2 regions of the Rugamonas sp. FW305-51 genome follow, and region 1 is predicted to be linked to the other one. Evidence: predicted binding sites of a transcription regulator. Region 1 holds the regulator's gene; the other holds the start of a gene.
What was found. The regulator sigma-54, encoded in region 1, starts transcription at its own class of promoters, with help from an activator protein. The targets are predictions, from matches to a motif close to TGGCANGNAANCTGCTTT.
Positions count from the first base shown of each region.

Region 2: adh (aldehyde dehydrogenase) is a predicted target of sigma-54. The motif match lies at 2,694-2,711, and genes of this name have one in related genera.

Region 1 covers NZ_JBYSZG010000041.1:19,201-26,448, forward strand. Annotated here, with positions in the region: gene AC3WOS_RS22430 (Lrp/AsnC family transcriptional regulator) at 1-355, opposite strand, end outside; gene AC3WOS_RS22435 (enoyl-CoA hydratase/isomerase family protein) at 366-1,451, opposite strand; gene AC3WOS_RS22440 (DUF6691 family protein) at 1,552-1,962, opposite strand; gene AC3WOS_RS22445 (YeeE/YedE family protein) at 1,973-2,404, opposite strand; gene AC3WOS_RS22450 (metalloregulator ArsR/SmtB family transcription factor) at 2,404-2,730, opposite strand; gene AC3WOS_RS22455 (threo-3-hydroxy-L-aspartate ammonia-lyase) at 2,883-3,869, shown strand; gene hpf (ribosome hibernation-promoting factor, HPF/YfiA family) at 3,985-4,341, opposite strand; gene AC3WOS_RS22465 (RNA polymerase factor sigma-54) at 4,416-5,891, opposite strand; gene lptB (LPS export ABC transporter ATP-binding protein) at 5,909-6,664, opposite strand; gene lptA (lipopolysaccharide transport periplasmic protein LptA) at 6,667-7,242, opposite strand.
Region 2 covers NZ_JBYSZG010000072.1:2,930-10,177, reverse strand. Annotated here, with positions in the region: gene AC3WOS_RS27265 (methanol/ethanol family PQQ-dependent dehydrogenase) at 1-508, opposite strand, end outside; gene AC3WOS_RS27260 (DUF779 domain-containing protein) at 587-982, opposite strand; gene adh (aldehyde dehydrogenase) at 1,107-2,627, opposite strand; gene AC3WOS_RS27250 (beta-propeller fold lactonase family protein) at 2,865-3,800, opposite strand; gene AC3WOS_RS27245 (TonB-dependent receptor family protein) at 3,998-6,136, shown strand; gene AC3WOS_RS27240 (TonB-dependent receptor) at 6,133-7,248, opposite strand, start outside.

The sequences.
Region 1 (7,248 bases):
GGAACGCCTCCATCGAGACGGCCGTCACCACCAGCATGAAGTCGAATTCGCCGGCCACCTCGTAGCAGGCCATCACGTCCGGCTCCTGCCGCATCAGCGCTTCGAACAGCTTCAGCAGCGACGTGTTCTGCTGTTCCAGCTGCACGGTGACGAAGGCCGTCAGCGGCCGGCCCACGCGCACCCGGTCCACCAGCGCCACATCCTTGACCAGGATGCCGGAGGCGCGCAGCTGGGCGATGCGGCGCTGGCAGGTGGCCGGCGAGGAGTACACCCGCTCGGCCAGCCGGCGCAGCGGGATGGAGGCATCCTCCTGCAGCAGGTTGAGGATCTCGATGTCGATCCGGTCCAGCGCCACCGTCACCGCGTCAATCCAGGTGGCGCAGCGGATGGGCGTAGTCCGGCCATACGGGGGCGAAGAAGCGCGCCACCATCTCCGGGGTCACGTCGGCCAGCGCGGCCGGCTGCCACTTGGGGGCATTGTCCTTGTCGATCACCAGCGCGCGCACGCCTTCGAGCACTTCGCCATCCTCGAAATTGTGGCGCACCAGGGTGCGCTCCATGCGCAGGCAGTCGGCCACGTCCAGCGCGGCGCCGCGCTTGAGCAGCTCATGGGTGACGGCCATCATCAGCGGCGAACGGGTCTGCATGGCGGCCAGCGCCTTCTGCGCGAACGGATCGGCATCCTGCGCCAGCGAGGCCATGATGGCGGCCACCGAGGGCGCAGCGAAATGGCGGTCGATCAGGGCCCGCTGCGCCTGCAGCATGGCCTGGCCCGCGTCGGCCCGCAGCGGGGCCGCGAAGGCGGCGATGGCCTCGCGCAGCCGGGCGCCCGGCGTGGCCTCGACCAGGGCCGCCAGCGCCGGCATCTGCGCCGCCGGCACGAAGTGGTCGGCCAGGCCCAGGTACAGCGCGTCGGCCGCGCCTATGGTCAGGCCGGTCAGGCCCAGGTAGTTGCCCAGCTGGCCGGGCGCGCGCGACAGGAAGTAGCTGCCGCCCACGTCCGGGAACAGGCCGATGTTCACTTCCGGCATGGCCATCCTGGTGCGCTCGGTGACGATGCGCACCCTGCAATCGGGTCCGCCCTGGGCCACGCCCATGCCGCCGCCCATCACCACGCCATCCATCAGGGCGATATAGGGCTTGGGGTAGTAGTGGATCAGGTGGTTGAGCGCGTATTCTTCCGTGAAGAAGTCTTCCAGCAGCGCGCTGCCGCCCTGCGGGCCGGCGCGGCCCACGTCGTAGAAGAAGCGGATGTCGCCGCCGGCGCAAAACGCCTTCTCGCTGGTGCTGCGGATGACCACCGCGTCGACGCCGGCGTCGTCGCGCCAGGCCAGCAGGGCGGCCGTCAGGTCGCGCACCATGGCCAGCGACAGGGAATTGAGCGCCTTGGGACGGTCGAGGGTGAGAAAGCCGGTACGGTTGCTGACACTGGTCTGGACGAATTCGCTCATGGCAAGTTGCGGAAAATGATGAAGCGCCTATTCTAACGCGCCCTGCCCGCGCTGCGCGCACCGCCAGCCTTCACGTCCGCCACCTGTCCAGCATCGATGCTCAGCGCCGCTCCAGCAGCTCGAACAGTCCCATGCCGGCCACCATGGCGCCCGTGAACAGCAACGCCTTGGCGCCGCCCGTGGTGAGCGAGGCCAGCGCAGGGCCGGGGCAGAAGCCGGCCAGGCCCCAGCCGGCGCCGAAGATCAGCGCGCCCAGCACCAGGCGGCGGTCGATCACGCGGGTGCCGGGCAGGCTCATGGCCACACCCAGCAGGGTAGCTGGCCGGGTGCCGGCATAGCGGAAGGCCAGCACGCCGACGGCGATGGCGCCGGCCATCACGAGGGCCAGCGACGGATCCCAGCTGCCGCCCAGGTCGAGAAAGCCCAGCACCTTGGCCGGATTGCTCATGCCCGACACGATCAGGCCGATGCCGAAGATCAGGCCGGCCAGCAATGCGATTACGATGGTCATGCGGTTCTCCTTATCCGAACACGTGGCGCGCGAGGTAGACGGTGACGAAGCCAGCCGCCATGAAGGTGGCCGTGGCCACCATCGAGCGCGGCGACAGGCGCGACAGGCCGCACACGCCATGGCCGCTGGTGCAGCCGGAACCATAGCGGGTGCCGAAGCCCACCAGCAGGCCGGCCGCGATCAGGGTGCCGCTGCCGGCATCAATCTGGACCGATGGCAGGCCCGCCACCAGGCCATAGACCAGGGGTGCGCCCACCAGCCCCAGCACGAACGCCACGCGCCAGCCGATGTCGCCCGCGCGCGGGCGCAGCAAGCCGCCCGCGATGCCGGCGATGCCGGCGATGCGGCCGTTAAACAGCAGCAGCAAGGCTGCCGACAGGCCGATCAGCGCGCCGCCGAGCAGCGCGCCCCACGGCGTAAATACGTTCCAGGCGATGGTCATTACTGGGCTCCTTTGCCGTCGTTACAAAATTGCTGGTACAGCACCTGCAGCACGGCCAGCGCGGCCGGGCTGGCGATCCGGTAGAAAATCTGCTTGCCTTCGCGCCGCGTGCTCACCAGCTCTTCCTGGCGCAGCACCGTCAACTGCTGCGACAGCGTGGGCTGGCGGATGCCCGTCAGTTCCTCCAGCTTGCCCACGCTGTATTCGTCCTGCGTCATCTGGCACAGCAGCAGCAGCCGGTCCGGATTGGCCAGCGCCTTGAGCAGGCTGCTGGCCTGCCCGGCCGAGGCCCGCAGGCTGTCGATATCGATGCTCGCATTGTCCATCTGTACTCCCCCACTCCCGCTATCCGTCATGGCAAACATTATACCAAATTATATATTATGTGCATGTATGGTTTCAAGCAGGCGTTTGGACAGTGGCGCCGAATGCTGGCACACTGCCCGCTTGCCTCGATACCCACCGAAAGGACTCCCCCATGACACAATCGACCCTCGCCGTGCAGTACGCCGACATCGCGGCGGCCGCGCAACGGCTGGCCGGCGTGGCGCACCCTACCCCGGTGCTGACTTCGCGCCAGGCCGACGAACGCAGCGGCGCGCAGCTGTACTTCAAGTGCGAGAATTTCCAGCGCGTGGGCGCCTTCAAGTTCCGCGGCGCCTACAACGCCATCAGCTGCCTGGACGAGGAGCAGCGGCGCCGCGGCGTGGTCGCCTTCTCATCGGGCAACCACGCCCAGGGCATGGCCCTGGCCGCACGCATGCTGGGGGTGCCGGTCACCATCGTCATGCCAACCGACGCGCCGGCCATGAAGCTGGCCGCCACCCGCGAATACGGCGCCGAGATCATCCTGTACGACCGCAAGACGGAAGACCGCGAAGTGATCGCCGCCCGCCTGGGCCAGGAACGCGGCCTGGCCGTGATCCCCGCCTACGACCACGCGCACGTGATCGCCGGCCAGGGCACGGCCGCCAAGGAACTGTTCGACAGCGTGGGCGAACTCGATTACCTGTTCGTGAGCACGGGCGGCGGCGGCCTGCTGTCGGGCAGCGCGCTGGCGGCGGCCACGCTGTCGCCGCGCTGCGCCGTGATCGGCGTCGAGCCGGAGGCGGGCAACGACGCCCAGCGTTCGCTGCGCAGCGGCCAGATCGTCCACATCGAGGTGCCCGACACCATCGCCGACGGCGCCCAGACCCAGCACATCGGCAAGCTGGTGCTGCCCATCCTGCAGACCCACGTGCGCGACATCGTCACCGTCAACGACGACCAGCTGCGCAGCCAGATCCGTTTCTTCGCCGAGCGCATGAAGATGGTGGTGGAAGGCGCCGGTGCGCTGGCCGCCGCTGCGGCCATGAACGGGGTGGTCGATATCCGCGGCAAAAAAGTGGGCGTGATCGTCAGCGGTGGCAATATCGATATGGCGCTGTTCGCCGAGTGCATGGCGCGCAGCGCGCCGCAGAACTGACCCCCAGCACGCATACGGTTTATACCATTTATACGGTTTAGACGAAAAGTACGCGACGTAGGGCCGCAAAAAAGGGCGCCAGATGCGCCCTTTGTTTTCTCAAGCCGGGACCGTCTTATGCGGTGGCGGCGGGTTCGAAGGTGTCCGGCAGATGCTTGATCGCATCGTGGCCGTGTTCCTGAACTTTGGATTTGTATTTCATGACCTGACGATCAAGCTTGTCGATCAGGGTGTCGATGGCGGCGTACAGGTCTTGCGACAGGCTCTCCACATACACGGTCTTGCCGGACATGCGCAAATTGATCTCTGCCTTCTGGCGCTTCTCTTTCTCGGTGAGGTTATCTACGGTCAGGATGACAGCAATATCAATCACTTGATCGAAGTGGCGTTTGATGCGCTCCAGCTTGTTCTGCACATATTCGCGAATGGCTGGGGTCACTTCGAGATGATGTCCACTGATGGTGAGATTCATACACACTCCTAAAGATGATGTCGCTTACGGTCAGTGCGCTGCCCTTTCAGGCCGGGCGCGCAGGAACCAGATAACTACAAAGACTTGCGGAGACTGACTGGCGGGATCTTTAATGCTTCGCGATATTTGGCAACAGTTCGTCGCGCAATCACCATGCCTTGTTCTCCCAGCATGTCCGCAATCTTACTGTCGGATAAAGGATTTTTAGGGTCTTCTGCTCCTGTCAATTGCACGATCAGTGCACGTATCGCCGTCGATGATGCTTCTCCCCCCGCTTCGGTGGCGACATGGCTGCCAAAGAAATATTTCAACTCAAACATGCCATGCGGGGTCAGCATATACTTCTGAGTTGTTACCCGAGAAATAGTACTCTCGTGTAGTCCCAGTGTATCAGCAATTTCACGCAACACAAGGGGCCTCATGGCAACGGCGCCGTGCGAGAAAAAATTCTTTTGCCGTTCCACTATGGCTTGCGCCACGCGCAGGATGGTGTCGAAGCGCTGGCGCATGTTCTTGATCAGCCATTTCGCTTCCTGCAGCTGGGCCCCCATGGCGCCCTCGCCCTTGCCCTGCTTGAGCAGGTTGGCGTACATGGCGTTGACCCGCAGGCGCGGCATGACGTCGTTGTTCAAGGTGACCTGCCAGCCGTTGCGGGCCTTCTTGACGATCACGTCCGGCACCACGTAGTCCGACACGTCCGAGGCAAACGCGGCGCCCGGGTGCGGATTGCACTGGCGGATCACGGCCTGCGCTTCGCGCAAGTCCTCGTCGTCGCACTGCATGGCCTTCTTGAGCTTGTTGAAGTCGCGCTGGGCGAACCAGGCCAGGTGCTGTTCCACGATGGCCAGCGCCATGCGGCGCGTCACCAGCGGCACGTGCGGCATGCGCTTGATCTGCAGCGCCAGGCACTCGGAGGCGTTGCGGGCGCCCACGCCCACGGGGTCGAAACTTTGCAATAACGACAAGGCCGTCTGCAGCTCCTCGGGCTCGATGTCCAGTTCTGCCGGCAGGCGGGCCAGGATTTCTTCCAGCGGTTCTTCCAGGTAGCCGTTTTCGTCGAGCGCGTCGATGATGATTTCCACCAGCGCCCGGTCGCGCATTTCCAGCACCGTCACCCGCATCTGCTCCATCAGGTGTTCGCGCAGGGTGCAGTGGTTTGCTTCGAGCTGGGGCCGGGAGTCCTCGTCGTCGGGCGTCTTGCTGCGCCCGGCGTCGCTCCAGTCCATGTCGCCCTCGGGCGCGGCGTCGCCGTCGGCGCCCTCGAACGGCTCGGCCTCGGCCGGCGCGGGCGCATCCTGCTGCTGGCCGGGCGGGCCTTCGGGCGGCGCCTCGGCCGGCGCGCTTTGCTGGCTGATGGCGCCGTCGGCCAGCAGCCGCACGGAATGGTCGAGCGGATCGTCGAGCCGCTCCAGCAGCGGATTGTCGGTCAGCAGCTGTTCCAATTCCTGGTGCAACTCCAGCGTGGACAACTGCAGCAGGCGTATCGATTGCTGCAGTTGCGGGGTCAGCGCGAGGTGCTGCGAAGTGCGCAGTTGCAATGACTGTTTCATGGCTTTACTTACATACCTTACATACGGAAGTGTTCACCCAGATACACGCGACGCACCGATTCGTTGGCGATGATGTCGTCTGGCCGGCCTGACGCCAATACCGTGCCCTGGTTGATGATATACGCGCGGTCGCAGATGCCCAGCGTCTCGCGCACATTGTGATCGGTGATCAGCACGCCGATGCCGCGTTCCTTGAGGAAGCGCACGATGCGCTGGATCTCAATGACGGCGATCGGGTCGACCCCGGCGAATGGTTCGTCGAGCAGCACGAAGCGGGGATTGGTCGCCAGTGCGCGCGCGATTTCGACCCGGCGCCGCTCGCCCCCGGACAGGGACAGCGCCTGGTTCTCGCGCAGCTTCTCGATTTGCAGATCGGCCAGCAGGGTATTGAGCCGTTCATCGATTTCGGCCTTGGATAAAGGCTTGCCGTTCACTTGCTGGATTTCCAGCACGGCGCGGATGTTTTCTTCCACCGTCAGCTTGCGGAACACGGACGCTTCCTGCGGCAGGTAGGACAGGCCCATCACGGCCCGCCGGTGGATGGGCAGCGACGAAATGTCGACGCCCGAGATGTCGATGGTGCCCGCGTCCGACGGCACCAGGCCCACGATCATGTAGAACGAGGTGGTCTTGCCGGCGCCGTTGGGGCCCAGCAGGCCCACCACTTCGCCGCACTCGACCTGCAGCGAGACGTCGTGCACCACCTGGCGCTTGCCGTAGCTCTTTTGCAGACCGCGCACGATCAGGGTGCTGCCGCAGCGTTGCATGTCCATGCTCATTTCCCCGCCGGCGGCACGGAAGCCGCTGCCGGCGCCGGGCTCTTGTTGGACGGCTGGATCACCATGGTGCCGCGGCCGGCACCCGGCTTGCTCTCGCCGGTGGCCGTGTTCTTGACGGCGAAGAATTCCTTGCGGCTGTCGTAGGAGATGAATTCGCCCTGCACTTCATCGCTGGGCTTGCCCGCCTCCAGACGCCGGATCCGGGCCTTGGCGAACAGCTTGACCAGCTCCGTCTTGCCGTCGTATTCGATGCGTTCGGCCTGGCCTTCCACCCACTGGTCGCCGGCGCCGTCGCGCTTCTGGCGGAAGGTGGCCGGGGTGCCGGGGGTGCTGGTCATGGTCACGTACTGGTAACCTTCCGGGTCTTCATGCACCACGGCCTTGGGCGACTTCATCTGCAAGGTGCCGCGGGTCAGGATCACGTTGCCGGTGGCGATCTTGATCTGTTTGACGTCGTCCACTTCCAGCTGGTCGAAGGCGATTTCAGTCGGCTTGCTGGAGTCCGCCTTTTCAGCGTGGGCCAGGCCGGCCGCCGCCCACAGCAGGGCCGCCGACAGGATGAGTTTTTTCATTGCGAA
Region 2 (7,248 bases), on a different contig from region 1:
GCAGCACGCCGTCAGCGATCAGCGGTGCGGCCGTCATCGAGTAGCCGGCCGCGTAGTCGTCGACCTTCTCCTTCCACACCACCTTGCCGGTGTCCTGGTCCAGCGCCACCAGCTGCGCGTCCAGCGTGCCGAAGATGACGAGGTTGCCGAACACGGCGGCGCCGCGGTTGACCACGTCGCAGCAAGGCATGATGGCGTCGGGCAGGCGGTGCTCGTACTTCCACAGCTTGGCGCCGGTTTTCAGGTCGATGGCGAAGATGCGCGAATACGACGCGGTGATGAACATCTTGCCGTTGTAGATGATGGGCTGCGATTCCTGGCCGCGCTGCTTTTCGCCGCCGAACGAGAACGACCATGCCGGCACCAGACCGGCCACGTTCTTGGTATTGATTTGCGTGAGCGTGGAAAAGCGCTGACCCTCCGAGCCCATGCCAAACGACAGCACGCTGTCGGTGGCCTTGCTGGCATCATTGAGCATGGCCGTGGTGACGTTGGCGCCGTGCGCCATCGTCAGGACGCTCAGGCCGACCAACGATGCGATGATTTTTTTTTGCACAATCTTCTCCTCTGTTCCCGTTTTTCGAATTTAGCTACTGTGTTTTACTGCGTGCTGCTCCGCGCTGTTGAGTACCGCCAGCTCCTCGTCCGTAAACAGGCGCGAGCGGGTCAGGAAGCGCTTACCGGTACCGTTATCGAGCGAGAACATACCGCCGTTCCCTTCCACGACATCGATGATCAACTGCGTGTGTTGCCAGTACTCGAACTGCTCCAGTCCCATGTAAAACGGCGTGCCATCGAGGTTGCCGAGATAGACATCCGTGTCGCTGAGATTGAAGTCTCCGGCGCCATAGCACATCGGCGCGCTGCCGTCGCAGCAGCCGCCCGACTGAAAGAACATCAGCGGACCGTGCTGGCGGCGCAGGCTGGCCAGGAATTCCAGTGCCGCCGGGGTGGCGGTCACGCGGGCGATGGCATTATTCATGGGCTTCCTTTCGCAATCCCGGCGCCGCGGGCGGCGCCGGGATTTCATCAAGCGCTCAGAGGCTGGTTCAAAATGCCCGTGGCGAGGCGCCACAACGAAGCCACGGGCTTTTTGAAACGGCCGATTAGAAGAAACCGAGCGCGTTCGGGCTGTAGCTGACCAGCAGGTTCTTGGTCTGCTGGTAGTGGTCCAGCATCATCTTGTGGTTTTCGCGGCCGATACCGGACTGCTTGTAACCGCCGAACGCGGCGTGCGCAGGGTACAGGTGGTAGCAATTGGTCCACACGCGGCCGGCCTGGATGGCGCGGCCGACGCGGAAGGCACGCGAACCGTCACGGGTCCACAGGCCGGCGCCCAGGCCGTACAGGGTGTCGTTGGCGATGGCCAGCGCTTCCGCTTCATCCTTGAAGGTGGTCACCGACACCACCGGGCCAAAGATCTCTTCCTGGAAGATGCGCATCTTGTTGTTGCCCTTGAAGACGGTAGGACGCACGTAGAAGCCGCCTTCCAGTTCGCCCGCCTGGGCGCTGCGCGAACCGCCAGCCAGCAGTTCGGCGCCTTCCTGCTTGCCGATGTCCATGTAGGACAGGATCTTTTCCAGCTGTTCCTGCGACGCCTGGGCGCCGATCATGGTCGACGCGTCGAGCGGGTTGCCCTGCTTGATGGCGGCCACGCGGGCCAGTGCGCGCTCGATGAACTTCTCGTAGATCGATTCCTGGATCAGCACGCGCGATGGGCAGGTGCACACTTCGCCCTGGTTCAGCGCGAACATGGCGAAACCTTCCAGGCACTTGTCGAAGAAGGCGTCGTCCGCCTCCATCACATCCTCGAAGAAGATGTTGGGCGACTTGCCGCCCAGTTCCAGCGTGACGGGAATCAGGTTCTGTGCGGCGTATTGCATGATCAGGCGGCCGGTGCCCGTTTCGCCGGTGAAGGCGATCTTGGCGATACGCTTGCTCGATGCCAGCGGCTTGCCGCACTCCAGGCCGAAGCCGTTGACCACGTTCAGCACGCCCGGCGGCAGCAGGTCGCCGATCACTTCCAGCAGCACCATGATCGAGGCCGGGGTCTGTTCGGCCGGTTTGAGCACCACGCAGTTGCCGGCAGCCAGCGCAGGGGCCAGCTTCCAGACGGCCATCAGGATAGGGAAGTTCCAGGGAATGATCTGGCCAACGACGCCGAGCGGCTCATGGAAGTGGTAGGCATAGGTTTCGGAGTCGATCTGGGCGACGGAACCTTCCTGGGCGCGGATGCAGCCGGCGAAATAGCGGAAGTGGTCGATCGCCAGCGGGATGTCGGCGGCCATGGTTTCGCGGATAGGCTTGCCGTTGTCGATGGTCTCGGCGGTGGCGATCAGCTTCAGGTTCGCCTCCATGCGATCGGCAATGCGGTTCAGGATGTTGGCGCGTTCGGCCGGCGAGGTCTTGCCCCAGGCGGCCTTGGCGGCGTGGGCGGCGTCCAGCGCCAGTTCCACGTCCGCTTCGGTGGAGCGGGCGATTTCGCAGAAGACCTGGCCCGTGATGGGCGTGATGTTACCGAAATATACCCCGTTGACCGGCGGGACGAATTTGCCGCCGATGTAGTTGTCGTAGCGTGCTTTGAATGGGCTGGCGACGCCAAGTTTGCTGATATCCGCGAGATTCATGTCATCCTCTTTCTGCTGTGGTTATGGGACCGTTCCGTGACGGCGTTGGTAAGGCACATGGTCCTATTCGCAAACACCGTGCCAGCACCTCGAATCGGCCCGGCTGCAGGGCCGCGACACTGTGCCGGAGCGAAGAATCGCAGGCCGGCGGGCCGCTGCTGCGCCAGCGCCGCACTGTCACACCTGTTCAGGTTTGGAACAGGTGTGACACATGGCTGGCGCCAGCTGGCGGATCAGCTAGCGGATCACTACCCCCCATGGCAGCTCGCCGACGGCGATGTCGGCCCGTTTGGCGGCGCTGGCCGTGTCGATCGCCGAGACGCTGTTGGAGCGCCCGTTGGCCACATACAAAGTAGCGCCGTCCGCCGTGAGCGCCATGTTCCACGGCCGCTTGCCGACGGCGATGGTATGGATCACGGCATTGCGCGCCGTATCGATCACCATCACGCTGCCGTCGATGCCGTTCGAGACGTAGACCCGCGCCCCGTCCGGGCTGACGGCGATGCCGTTCGAGTTCTTGCCGGCCGCGATCTGCGCCACCGCCTTGCGCTGCTCCATGTCGATCACATAGACCGTGTTGACCAGCTCGCACGCCACGTAGGCCAGGCGGCCGTCGGGCGAAAAGCCCATGCCGCGCGGCCGCCGCCCCACCGCCACCGTGCCCACCTGGCGCCGGGCCGCCACGTCGATCACGTCGACCTGCTCGGCCTCCTCCGCGCTCACCAGCAGCCAGCGCCCGTCCGGGCTGAAGACGGCATGCTCGGGATTCTTGCCTTGCACCTTGATATCGGCGAGCACCTGGCCGTCGGCCGCGCCGATCAGCGTCACGCTGTTGCTCTCCTCGACCGCCACCGCCACCAGCGCGCCGTCGGCCGACGCGCTCACGCCTTCGGGCGACTTGCCCAGGGCAATGCTGCGCACCGTGGCGCCGCTGGCCGCATCGATCACCAGCAGGGCGTTGCTGACGGCGTCGGTGACGTACAGATGGCGCCCGGCCGGGTCGGCGGCGATGCCGCGCGGACGCTTGCCGGCTGCGATCTCGCGCACCACCGTGCCGGTGGCCACATCGATCACGCTGAGACTGGACGATTTCTCGTTCGGCACGTAGGCGAACGGCGCCGCATGCACCTGTGCGCACAGCAGCAACAGGGCGAATAAAGTGGACGTTTTCACGGGATGACCTTTCAACGGGTTGTTATCGGATGCGCGGGTTCGCGCGCGTGCGCGATAACTTATGCAATCGGCGTGCCACGGGCGAATACCCACAATGGCCGTATGGCAAGTAAATTGCTTACATCAGGGGACAGACTTGCCAGTGCGCGCCGCGCCCGGAGCAGGCGTGAACCGTCAACCCGCTTGGAGACAACAACATGAAACACCATCCCTTCCGACTCAACGCCGTGGCCGCGCTGTTCGCGGCCGGCAGCGCGCTGGCGCCGCAGGCCTATGCCGGCGCCGGCGAGGCACCGGACGCCGGCGCCGTGGCCGACGTCGTGGTCATCAGCGGCAGCCGCGCCGGCCACACCAGCTTCGAGCTGCCGGCGGCGCTCGACGTGGTCGACACGGCCCGCCTGCGCGACAGCCAGGCCCGCGTCAATGCCTCGGAAGCGCTGGTGGCGGTGCCCGGCCTGGTGGTGCAGAACCGGCAGAATTATGCGCAGGACCTGCAGATCTCCTCGCGCGGCTTCGGCGCCCGCTCGGCCTTCGGCGTGCGCGGCGTGCATCTGGTGGCCGACGGCATCCCGGCCAGCATGCCGGACGGCCAGGGCCAGGCCGCCACCTTCAATCTCGACATGGCGGACCACATCGAAGTGCTGCGCGGCCCCTTTTCCGCCCTGTATGGCAACCACTCCGGCGGCGTGATCCAGCTCGTCACGCGCGACGGCGAAGGCGCGCCGACGGTCGAAATGAACCTGACCGGCGGCAGCGACGGCGCGCGCAAGGTGGACCTGAACGCGCAGGGCAAGTCCGGCAGCGTAGGCTATGTGCTTGACGCCTCGCGTTTCGACACGGACGGCTACCGCGCCCACAGCGCCGCCCGCCGTGACCAGGCCTACGCCAAGCTGACGCTGGCGCCCATGGCCGGCGCCAGGCTGACCATTGTCGCCAACGGGCTGCGCCAGGACGACACCCAGGACCCGCTGGGCGTGACCTGGGCCACCTTCCAGCGCGATCCGCGTGCCGGCGAAACCGACACCACCGATCCCCTGTCGCCCAAGCGCACCTTTGCGGAACGCTACAACACCCGCAAGAGCATCGACCACCAGCAGGCCGGCGCCGTCTGGGAGCAAGCCTACGGCGACGACCGCCTGCGCGCCACGGTCTATGGCGGCAATCGCGACGTGATCCAGTACCAGGCGTTTTCCAAGGCCTTCCAGGCGCCGGCCAGCCATTCCGGCGGCGTGGTCGATTTCGAGCGCAATTTCCACGGCACGGACCTCAACTGGCTGCACGTAGGCCAGCTGGCCGGCGGCAAGCTCAGTACCACCTTCGGCATCGAGTACGGTCACTCCAGCGACGCGCGCCAGGGTTTCGAAAACTTCATCGGCACGCAATTCGGCGTCAAGGGCAAGCTGCGGCGCGACGAGGACGACATCGTCTCCAATGTCGATCCCTACCTGCAGGCGGAATGGCAGTCCGGCCCGTGGCTGGCGACGGCCGGCCTGCGCCACAGCCGCGTCAAGATCGAAGTGGACGACCACTTCCTCAGCAACGGCAACGACAGCGGCAACCTGACCTACAGCCACACCACGCCGGTACTGGGCCTGCTGTACCAGGTGTCGCCGCAGCTGAACGTGTACGGCAGCGCGGCGCGCGGCTTCGAGACCCCGACCCTCAATGAACTGTTCTATTCGGGCGCCGGGGCCGGCTTCAATTTCCGCCTGCAGGCGGCCAACAGCACCCATCTGGAAGCGGGCATCAAGGCCCAGCCGGTGGAAGGCACGCGCGTCAACGCCGCCCTGTTCCAGGTCCGCACCAGCGACGAACTGGTAGTCGACAGTGCGGTGGGCGGCCGTACCAGCTACCGCAACGGCGGCAATACGCTGCGCCAGGGCGCCGAACTGTCGCTCGACGCCAGCTGGCGCTATGGCCTGAGCACCCGCCTGGCGCTGACCACGCTGCGCGCCGTGTACGACCAGGCGTTCGGCACGGTCCAGCAAGGCAGCCGCCTGCCCGGTGTACCGAACGCGAACATGTACATGGAACTGGCATGGGCCGACCGCAGCGGCCACCTGGGCGCTGCGCTGGAAGGCATGGCCAGCGGCCGCATCTACGCGGAAGACGCCAACGCCGAGAAGCCCGCTCCCGGCTACGGCTTGCTGAACGCCCGCGTCACCGCCAACGAGGAGTGGAAGGGCTGGACCTTCAAGCAGTTCGTGCGGGTGAACAACCTGCTCGACAAGACCTATGTGGGATCGGTGATCGTGGGCGACACCAACAAGCGCTATTACGAAGCCGCACCGGGTCGCAACTGGCTGATGGGCGCCAGCGCCCGCTATGCCTTTTAGAAGCGGTAACGCAGCCCGGCCACCACGGAACGCGGTGCGCCGGGTGCCACGAACCGGACCGGCTCCGCCTGCACTGCGCCGTCCAGCGGTTGCAGCAGGCGACCGTTCGGGAACATATCCGGCGCCACGGCGCCAAAGGTTTCATAACGGCGGTTGGTCACGTTGTTGATGCGCGCGTACAGCTCCCAACGCGGCGCAGGCCGATAGCTCATATGCAGGCCTAGCAGCGCATAGCCGCGCACGCGCAGGTCGGCCGCCTGCGGCGCCTGGCCTTGCTGCGTATCGGCGATCAACCCGTCTTCATTGCCTTGCGTGACCAGGTCGGATTTCGCCACCAGTTCCGCCCCCACCGTCAGCGCCGGCGTGGCGCGCCAGTCCACATCTAGCTTGACCGTATGGCGCGGCAGCCCGGCAATGCGCGTGCCGGCCGCCACCTGCACGTTGCGCGCGCCGGTGAACAGCGTGCCGTCGGCATCGTAGACGGCCTGCAGGTAGCTGTAGCTCAGGTGCGCCGTGACGTCGCCCAGCTGGCCGCTGGCGCTCAAGTCCGCGCCCTGGTGGCGGGTCCGCTTGAAATTGGAGAAGTAGCCCTGCTGGGTGGTGCCCGCACTGCGGAACAGGATATCGTCCTGGTTGACGGTGCGGTAGACCGACAGCGTGGCGCTGGTGCCATGGCCGCCCTGCCAGCGCGCGCCCGCCTCGACGGTGCGCGACACGACCTGCTTCAGATAGGGATCGGATTGCAGGCCCACCGGCAGGCGGCAAGGCTGCCCGGGGTCGGCGCAACCAAGTTCGATCACGGTCGGCACGCGTGTGCTCTGCGACCAGTTGGCCAGCAGGGCCAGGCCGGCGCCGGTGTCATGTACCAGCCCGATGGCGGGGTTGAGCTTTTGATAGGTGAACGCCTCCGGCATCTGCGCCGTGCCGGCGTTGACCAGCGTGCTGGCCACGCGCGCGCGGTTGTAGCGCGCGGACGCCGTCACATGGGTGGCGGAGGTCACGCTCCAGGTATCGGAGCCGTACAGCCCTACCGTACGGGAACTGCCGGAGACGGACGATGTCGCCTCGCGCCCGGCAGCCGGATCGGCCTGCACCCCGCGGTCTGGCGTGAA